DNA from 3 places in the Labrenzia sp. 5N genome. Region 2 is predicted to be linked to each of the others. Evidence: predicted binding sites of a transcription regulator. Region 2 holds the regulator's gene; each other region holds the start of a gene.
What was found. The regulator LexA, encoded in region 2, represses DNA repair genes until DNA is damaged. The targets are predictions, from matches to a motif close to TGTTCNNNNTGTGTTCNG.
Positions count from the first base shown of each region.

Region 1: a site for LexA is predicted at 1,438-1,455, ahead of HEP89_RS16575 (UvrD-helicase domain-containing protein). Genes of this name have one in related genera too.
Region 3: a site for LexA is predicted at 1,745-1,762, ahead of HEP89_RS22280 (single-stranded DNA-binding protein). Genes of this name have one in related genera too.

Region 1 is NZ_JAAZTM010000016.1:158,272-161,508, forward strand. Features, by position in the region: gene ligA (NAD-dependent DNA ligase LigA) at 1-508, shown strand, start outside; gene HEP89_RS16570 (GIY-YIG nuclease family protein) at 801-1,097, shown strand; gene HEP89_RS16575 (UvrD-helicase domain-containing protein) at 1,488-3,237, shown strand, end outside.
Region 2 is NZ_JAAZTM010000020.1:126,168-129,404, forward strand. Features, by position in the region: gene HEP89_RS21120 (ComEC/Rec2 family competence protein) at 1-1,497, shown strand, start outside; gene lexA (transcriptional repressor LexA) at 1,502-2,212, opposite strand; gene HEP89_RS21130 (hypothetical protein) at 2,334-3,137, opposite strand; gene HEP89_RS21135 (acyl-CoA synthetase) at 3,230-3,237, opposite strand, start outside.
Region 3 is NZ_JAAZTM010000020.1:379,892-383,128, forward strand. Features, by position in the region: gene HEP89_RS22275 (hypothetical protein) at 394-870, shown strand; gene HEP89_RS22280 (single-stranded DNA-binding protein) at 932-1,486, opposite strand; gene uvrA (excinuclease ABC subunit UvrA) at 2,071-3,237, shown strand, end outside.

The sequences.
Region 1 (3,237 bases), on a different contig from region 2:
TTTCATCTTCGCCCTGGGCATCCGTCACGTGGGCGAGGGCAACGCCAAACTTCTGGCACGTGCCTATGGCTCCTGGGCGGTGTTCTATGCAGCCATGAAGGCGGCGCATGACACGGCGGGCGAAGCCTGGACAGAGCTCAATGACATCGACGGCATCGGCCATATCGTTGCCGAGGCGCTGGCGGAGTTCTTTGCCGAGCAACACAATCTCGACCAACTCGACGCACTTCTGGTCGAGGTATCACCCAAGGACGCTGAAAAGATCAACGCCTCCGGCTCGCCGGTCGCAGGCAAGACAGTGGTTTTCACCGGCTCGCTGGAACGTATGACCCGCGACGAAGCCAAGGCCATGGCCGAACGCTTTGGTGCCAAGACGGCAGGTTCCGTCTCGAAAAAGACCGACCTGGTGGTGGCCGGTCCTGGTGCTGGTTCAAAGCTGAAAAAGGCCCAGGAGCTGGAGATCGAAGTCATCTCCGAGGATGACTGGTTCGATCTGGTGGGGGCCTGAGGCGCTCCTACCTTCTCTATCTCTGTTTTGCGAAGATAAGGCAGGGGCGGCATGATGCACGGGCTCCCTTGTTTACTGGATCCCCGCCTGCGCGGGGATGACAAGAGAGAGGCTTCGGGACATGGCTTTGCTTCTTGTCATCCTGGTTTGTCGCGTAGCGGCAAGACCGGGATCCAGTAACCCCTGTGCTCGCTGGAACCACAAACCTCTGGGGTTCCTGAAACCGTTATCGGCAATGCCAAATCAAAAGCACTAACGTATATCCGGGAAGAATTTCAACGAAGGCTCCACGTTGCACCTTGATCAGCAATACTATGTCTACATTCTTGGAAGCGGACTGGGCGGCACGCTCTATGTCGGGGTGACGAATGATCTGTTGGGCAGGGTTTCGCAGCACCGTGAAAGCATCGGAAGCCAGTTTACCGCGAAGTATGGCGTGCATCGGTTGGTGTATTACGAAGTTCACGAGGAAATCGAGTGGGCGATCAAGCGGGAAAAACAGCTCAAACGCTGGAATCGTGCCTGGAAGATCCGTTTGATCGAAGAACGGAATCCAAACTGGGACGACCTGTTTGCTAAACTGGTTTGACACTTTTGCGTCGCTTCGATCGTTTGCTGCGCATGGCTTGTTCTCCCGCCACTTGGTCAAGCAACAGGCTCCCTTGTTTACTGGATCCCCGCCTGCGCGGGGATGACAAGAGAGAGGCTTCAGGGCATGGCTTTGCTTCTTGTCATCCCGGTTTGACGCGCAGCGGCAAGACCGGGATCCAGTAACCCCTGTGCTCGCTGGAACCGCAAACCTCCGGGGTTCCTGAAATCTGTCGCGGCTTTGTCAAAGGAGGCGGCCTCACGCAGTTGCCGGTTCAAATAAGAAAAGCCCGCTTCTTGTCCCCACCAAATCGGTCATTCCTGCCTCGCCAGCGCCGGTATGTTGCTATATTGTTCTCAAAACAAGCGCTTGAAACCGGACCAGTAAACCATGACCGACCCGGACGGGTACGACGATTCCTTTGACGATCCATTCCAGCCTATCGGCACGCGGGCGGAGTCCGCGCCTGCTCCCGTGCGGCCGCAAGGAGGGATCGCGGCCAGGGCGATGGCGGCACGGCGGGCACCGGACTATCTGACGGGGCTGAACCCGGAGCAGCGGCTGGCGGTGGAAACGACCGAAGGGCCGGTTCTGGTGCTGGCTGGTGCCGGCACGGGCAAGACCCGCGTTCTGACAACACGCATCGCCCATATCCTGGCAACCGGCTTGGCGCGACCGTCCGAAATTCTGGCTGTCACGTTCACCAACAAGGCTTCGCGCGAGATGAAGGAACGCATTGCCGGTTTTGTCGGCGGCAATGTGGAAGGCATGGCGTGGCTCGGCACGTTCCACTCCATCTGTGTGAAGATCCTGCGCAAGCATGCCGAACTTGTCGGCTTGAAATCGTCCTTCTCGATCCTCGACACCGACGACCAGATCCGCCTTATCAAGCAGATCATCCAGGCCGAAGGGCTGGACGACAAGCGCTGGACGGCCAAGGCCTTTGCCGGGATGCTGGATGGTTGGAAAAACCGGGCTCTTGGGCCGAAAGACATCCCGGAAGGCGAGGCGCGGGCGTTTGCCAACGGCAAGGGGCGAAAGCTCTACGAGGAATATCAGGAGCGCCTGTCGATCCTGAACGCGGCCGATTTCGGTGACCTGCTTTTGCATGTCATCACGCTGTTCAAGACCCAGCCGGATGTCCTCAAGGAATATCAGCGCCGCTTCCGCTATATGCTGGTGGACGAATATCAGGACACCAACATCGCGCAGTACCTGTGGCTGCGCCTTCTGGCCCAGGGCAACCCGAATGTCTGCTGTGTCGGTGATGATGACCAGTCGATCTACGGCTGGCGCGGCGCGGAAGTCGATAACATCCTGCGCTTCGAACATGACTTCAAAGGCGCCACCGTCATTCGCCTGGAGCGCAATTATCGCTCGACCAGTCATATCCTGGCTGCCGCATCCCACCTGATTGCCTTCAATGAAGGCCGTCTCGGCAAGACCCTGTTCACGGATTTCGAGGAACCCGACCACGACCTGGTGTCGGTGGCCTCCGTCTGGGACAGCGAAGAAGAAGCGCGCACCATCGGCGACGAGATCGAGACGCTTCAGTCGCGAGGTCATTCGCTCAATGAAATGGCGGTTCTGGTGCGGGCATCGTTCCAGATGCGCGAGTTCGAAGACCGGTTTGTCACGCTGGGACTTAATTACAGGGTCATCGGCGGTCCGCGCTTTTATGAGCGCATGGAAATCCGCGATGCCATGGCCTATTTCCGCTGTGTCGCGCAGCCCGCGGACGATCTGGCGTTTGAGCGCATTGTCAACACGCCGAAGCGCGGTCTTGGCGATGCGACGCTGAAACTGGTCCATGGCGTTGCCCGGGCAGAGCGTATTCCACTGATGCAGGCGGCAAGCCAGCTTATCGATACCGAAGAACTGAAGCCAAAGCCACGCAACGCGCTGAAGTCCGTGCTCGACAACTTCGAGCGCTGGCGGCGTCAGCTCGACCAGATGAAACACACCGAACTGGCGGAAATCATCCTCGATGAGAGCGGCTACACCGAGATGTGGCGGCAGGACCGCTCGGCGGAAGCGCCCGGACGGCTCGACAACCTGAAGGAACTGATCCGGTCTATGGACGAATTTGAATCCATGGCCGGTTTCCTGGAGCACATTTCCCTCGTCATGGACCGGGACA
Region 2 (3,237 bases):
GCCGCCGGACTGGCTCACATTCTTGCAATTTCCGGACTGCATATGGCGCTCTTTGCAGGCGGCGCCTATGGCGCGGTCTTGCTGCTCTTTTCCTTGGTGCCGGTCCTGACGCTCAGGTGGCCGGTGCACAAATGGGCCGCGCTTTCAGCCCTTGGTGCTGCAGTTGTCTATCTGCTTCTGTCCGGTAGTGCGGTTGCGACGCAACGATCGTTCCTGATGATCGCGATTGTCTTTGTCGGAATTCTGGTGGGGCGACGCGGCCTGACCCTGCGAAGCGTAGCGTTGGCTGGCCTCGTACTCTTGCTGATTGCTCCTGAGCGGTTGTTTTTTCCCGGCTTCCAGATGTCCTTCGCTGCCGTGATCTGCCTGGTCGCCGTATATGACCTGTGGCGGCAGCGAGATCGTTCTCTGTCATCTGGTGAAAGACTGTCCGGATGGGGCATGGCGACTTGTCTTTACCTCGGCAAGTGGGTTGCAGGGCTGTTCGTCACCGCATTGGTCGCAGGGCTGGCGACCGGCATAATAGGAGCTCATCACTTCAGCCGCATCGCGCCCTATGGCCTTGTCGGCAACTTGCTGGGAATGCCGGTGTTTTCACTTGTTGTGATGCCGATGGGAGTACTTGCATTCGTTCTGATGCCCTTCGGCCTTGCAGCTCTCCCTCTGGCTGTCATGTCTTTCGGAGTTTCACTTCTGTTGAGGGTTGCTTCCTTTACCGCAGTCCTTGATGCCGGCAGCGGAACTTCCGGAAGGCTCGACGGGGCTGCTGCATTGCTGTTGCTATCAGCATTATTTGCCGGATTGTTGGTGCCTGGCAGAAAGCGTGTGCTCGCCGGAGTGCCTCTCGTCGCAGGAATATTGATTGTTCTTACCAGCCGGCCTCCCGATATCCAGATTGCTGCAAGCGGCTCTCGAATAGCTGCCCGCGATGAAACGGGAACTTTGCGTTACGCAGCAAGGGGGAGATCGTTTGCAAGTGATCTATGGCTGCAGTCGGAAGGAGTGAGGAATGATGCGATCTTGTCGCGCAAGATGAAATCGCCTCAAAGAAATTGCGATGACGACGGTTGTGTCATCAGGGCCTACGTCAATTCAGAGGACGCAGAACGGCTGGATGGCAAGCGATCCTTTTTTGCAATCGCGCAGCCAAAGACATTTGAATCGTTTCAGCTGGATTGCCGATATGCCGATTTGGTCGTGACCGATCTTGTCGCTCCGGAGAGCTGCGGCGCAACCCTCGTTCTGGATCACGGTACGCGCACCGAACGTGGTGCCGTCTCCATCTGGCTATCGCCCGGTGATTTCAGCGAGGCCGCAAATGCTACGAGCGGAGCCGGTGCACCGGGCCATCCGCCAAACGAAAATCTGAAAATCGAGAAACTGAAGTTTGCCATCCCGGACCCACCGCGCCCCTGGCATCACCAGGGTACGGTAACGAGAGACAGCCTGCGTCTAGCCGAGCGCGCCTCGGTGACCGAAGCGCGCGCAGAGGAGTGACTGGTCAATACTGACGAAACAGGGCAACGAGGCGGCCCTGAACACGAACGCGGCCGGGACCGAAGATCCTGGTTTCATAAGCCGGGTTGGCTGCTTCAAGAGCGATGGAAGCGCCTTTCTTGCGCAGCCTCTTCAAGGTGGCTTCTTCATCGTCCACAAGTGCAACCACGATGTCGCCACTGTCGGCGCTGTCGGTCCGGCGGATAAGAACGGTATCACCGTCCAGAATGCCGGCCTCAATCATGGAATCACCACGAACCTCCAGCGCGTAGTGTTCCCCGCGACCAAGCAGGTCCTGCGGCACTGTGATGGAATGGCTGTGTGTTTGAATGGCCTCGATGGGCACGCCGGCTGCAATGCGGCCCATGACGGGGATTTCCGTAACACTGGACACCGGCACCGGTGCAGCTTTTTCAGGCTCCGGTTTGCCGAGTGAGCCTTCAATGACTTCAGGTGAGAAGCTGCCTCTTGGCCGTGGAGCGCCCAGGCCGGGTGCGATGGAGTCCGGAAGACGAACAACCTCCATGGCTCTGGCCCGGTTCGGCAGGCGCCGGATGAAGCCACGTTCTTCAAGCGCGGTGATCAGGCGGTGAATGCCGGACTTGGAGCGCAGGTCGAGCGCATCCTTCATTTCGTCGAAAGACGGCGGCACACCGGTTTCTTTCAGTCTTTCGTGAATGAACATGAGCAGTTCGTACTGCTTGCGCGTCAGCATGTAGGCGTCCCCTGACCGAGAAAACATCTGGTACAAATCAAGAACATGGTACCTGTTCTCATTGTGTTCTGCAAGGGTAAATGTTCTCTTACTGTTCTTGGCTTCGAACAAGTTGCCGTATTCAATCCGTCTCCGATATCGGATTTAGGTCGTCCTTCGATCCGGTCATGATCAGCAGTTCACAGGTGATCAAAGTCGGCGCGTCACCAGTGGTGAGAATGCCCCGATGCAGTGCACCTTCGAGATCAACGGCGCGGATTGGGACGCAAAGCTCTTGATCCGGTTTCGCGCCAGCGTTTTCAGTCAGGAGTATCTCGGAGATCAGACCTGTCATCGGCTGGGCATCGCGAAACGCTGCTCCGGCCAGACTGCCCAGTCCATAGACCTCGTAGGAGGGGGCTTTCAGCTCTTTTGCGAGTTCTTGGATGCTGTCCGTCAGATCGGCAAACGGAGCGAGTGTGGTGATAAGCGCATTGTAATCGGTTGTCCGTGACTGTTTGTCATCCTGCTGCACACGAAACAGCGTGAATTCGGTTTCCGGATCCAGCGATGCCACGAAGGCTGCGCCTTGCAGGCCGTACCCTTTGATGGCCCCCTGATGCGCAACCTTCAGCGTATGCGGCAGTAAGTGGCCAAGGTGCTCGACTTCTTCCTCACGCCAATAGGCGTGTACATGAGCGAACCATTCACCATCTCGTATCCCGAGAATGGCAACTGCGGACTCCAGCGTTGCGCCTTTCGAGGAGTGCGTGTCGCTGTACCAGGCTGCATGTCTGTCATCAATTGCACAGGCAGGCATTACGAAGTCGAACGCTTCGAGCGTGAGCCCGGAAAGATCGAGAACGGCGGAGCTCAGTCCTTGGTGCGTGGCGAAGCGGCCCAGCGCCTCCAGCAAGGGAGTTTGCTCTGCCAGGGAGATTTCCAATGGTTTCGCCAGACATCTGGCATGGGGGAGCCGATTGATGGCTGCTGGGCCGGGATGACGAATGTCGGACAGAGACCTGGGGGCGGGCCGTCTCATAACA
Region 3 (3,237 bases), 250 kb from region 2:
TCACCAGGGTTTTATCGCTTCCCTGCAAGGATCGAAGGCTGTTCGGCATATCCGCCGAGGATGTTCTACATCCGAGCGTGATATGGCAACGCAGTTACCGTGCAACCGGGCCCCGCGACCCGATTCCCGGAAACTGCGCCCGTAAACCGTTTGATACTATAACAGGGTTCATCAGATGGTTAAGGGGCGCCGTCCTACACAGGTTTGAAATCAGCCGACTGTGACGATTTTGCCTCGTTGCTGACAGTACAGCTGCCCACCATCACGGTGCCAGAAACGGCAGAACTGCGGCTGTTTGGAAAAACAACCTGGCGTGATTGGCATCACGCCGCCTTCTTCGTCAACGGCGTATCTACGGCTTCACGAGTACGTGAGACATTACCGGAGAGCCAAATGCCGTTTCAATTCAATGTTGGTGACCATTCGTCACCGATCTGGAAATACACAAGTTTCAACTCTTCCCAGTATTCAAAGCTGAAATGGGCCAGAAACAAGCTTTTCAAGATGGTCAAGAACAACCCGGGATGTAATGCCTATTTCCGGACGCTACCCAAGGGGCGAAGCTTGTCGGACATGATCAACGACAGCTCGATTTGGGTGAATTACGGACCGACCATTTCACCGCTACATGGGGAAATCCACGTTCCTTCCGGGGAAATCGCGGTTGGTGACCGGGCCTTTAAAATGGGCAGGTGGATGGTGCTGGCCACCATCATTCATGAATTCGCGCATCACAACGGCGCCCCGATTACGGGTGGCGACACACGCGCAGAAGAAGCCGTCTATCACTGCGGTCTCGGCAGTGCGAAGGAATATTACGACGGCGTTGATGACCCGAACACGCCTTACGACCCAAACGTCGGCGGTTGATCAACATACCCTGGTGCGCGGCCCCAAAGCATGGGACCGCACCCGCTAACGCAGAAAAAGATCAGAACGGAATTTCGTCGTCCATGGGGCCGCCACCGCCACCGGACGGACCGCCGTAACCGCCACCGCTGCTGGAACCGCCGCCATAGCCACCACCGAAATTCCCGCCGGAACCGGAACCGGAACCGCCGCCGCCGAAGCCACCTCCGCCTTGTGAGTCATTGCCGTAATCGGGAAGACCGCCGGATGCACCGCCACCTTCGCCGCGGCCGTCAAGCATGGTCAGGTTGGAGTTGAAGCCCTGCAGCACGATCTCGGTGGAGTACCGGTCCTGACCGGACTGATCCTGCCATTTGCGGGTCTGAAGCTGGCCTTCGAGATAAACCTTTGATCCCTTGCGCAGATATTGCTCCGCAACTTTGCAAAGACCGTCGTTGAAAATCACGACACGGTGCCACTCCGTCTTTTCACGACGCTCACCGGTGTTGCGGTCGCGCCAGGATTCCGACGTCGCAATCCGGAGATTGGCGATCGGGCGGCCATCCTGCGTACGGCGGATTTCCGGGTCTGCTCCCAGATTGCCGACCAAAATTACTTTGTTGACGCTGCCCGCCATACTGAACTCCTGTTTGTTTTTCGTTGACCCCGCCGACGATGTTCGTGTGCTTCTCCGGCACGTGTCGATAAACGGTCAACGTTGCAAGCTTTGCTGCTAGAAACCAGAACCCTAACGGCACGCCAACAGCTTCGCCGCTATTTTCGCCAGGCTTCACTCATTTTCCACAAGGCAACTCACAAACTGCCGCCTGGTTCATCCGCCTAAAATTCGAGCAAAATCGACAGACACAATCCTTGATTGCGCCAAGTTACAATTTGCTCCACTTTTGTTCCAATCAAGCCCCGATTTTTCTGTCAGGACATTATCTCATGAACTGCGAGGTTTCGGTCACCTATTTCTGCTCGGCTCCTGACGCGGTAATCGTTAATGTACTTGTTTTGTTCTTATCATTTCTGTAAAAGCGATTCAATCAGGCATCGCATCGACAAGTGCCTCTGGCACGATAATGAAAATGCCTCACTGGAAGCTCCGCCCGAAACTGCTATATCGGGGCAAACAGACATCATCGGCAATGGACCATCTTAGCGTATGCGCGAGCAACAATCGTCTTTGGGCGACGCATGCGGTCAGGAAGAACGACAATGAAGACAGCCAAGGGATCGCAGTCGGAAGAAGCCTGGAAGGCGGACCCAACACGGGTCATCAGCATCCGTGGCGCACGGGAGCATAACCTGAAGGGCGTCGACCTGGACCTGCCCCGCGACAAGTTGATTGTCATGACCGGCCTGTCTGGCTCTGGCAAGTCGTCACTCGCCTTCGACACCATATATGCAGAAGGACAGCGGCGGTACGTGGAAAGCCTGTCCGCCTACGCGCGCCAGTTCCTGGAAATGATGCAGAAACCGGACGTCGACCAGATCGACGGACTGTCTCCGGCAATCTCCATCGAACAAAAGACCACGTCCCGCAATCCGCGCTCCACGGTCGGAACGGTTACGGAAATCTACGATTACATGCGCCTTTTGTTTGCGCGAGTCGGCGTTCCCTATTCCCCCGCCACCGGTCTGCCTATCGAAAGCCAGACCGTCAGCCAGATGGTCGATCGCATTCTGGAGCTGGAAGAAGGTGCCCGCCTCTACCTGCTCGCGCCGATGGTTCGCGGCCGCAAGGGCGAGTATCGCAAGGAACTTGCCGAGCTGATGAAGAAGGGTTTCCAGCGCGTCAAGATCGACGGAACCTTCCATGAGATTTCCGAGCCCCCTGCCCTCGACAAGAAATTCAAGCACGATATCGACGTCGTCGTAGACCGTATCGTCGTGCGTGACGATATCTCCGGTCGGCTTGCCGATTCACTGGAAACGGCGCTGAAACTTGCCGACGGCATTGCAATTGCCGAATTTGCCGACAAGACCGACGAGAACGGCAACCCGGAACGGCTGATCTTTTCCGAAAAATTTGCCTGCCCGGTATCCGGCTTCACCATTCCGGAGATCGAGCCGCGCCTGTTCTCGTTTAACAATCCCTTCGGTGCCTGCCCCACTTGTGATGGCCTTGGAACGACACTCGCCTTCGAGGAAGACCTGGTTGTTCCTGACCACTCGCTTTCCTTGCGCGAAGGAGCTGTCCTGCCGTGGGCGAAGACAGGGTCGACATCACCTTATTATGCCCAGACGCTGGAAGCACTCTGCAGTCATTTCAAGGTGTCCATGGCAACGCCCTGGAAGGATCTTCCTTCGGAAGTGCGCGAGGCAATTCTTCATGGAACCGGCAATGCGAAGATTGAATTCGTCTATGATGACGGCGTCCGC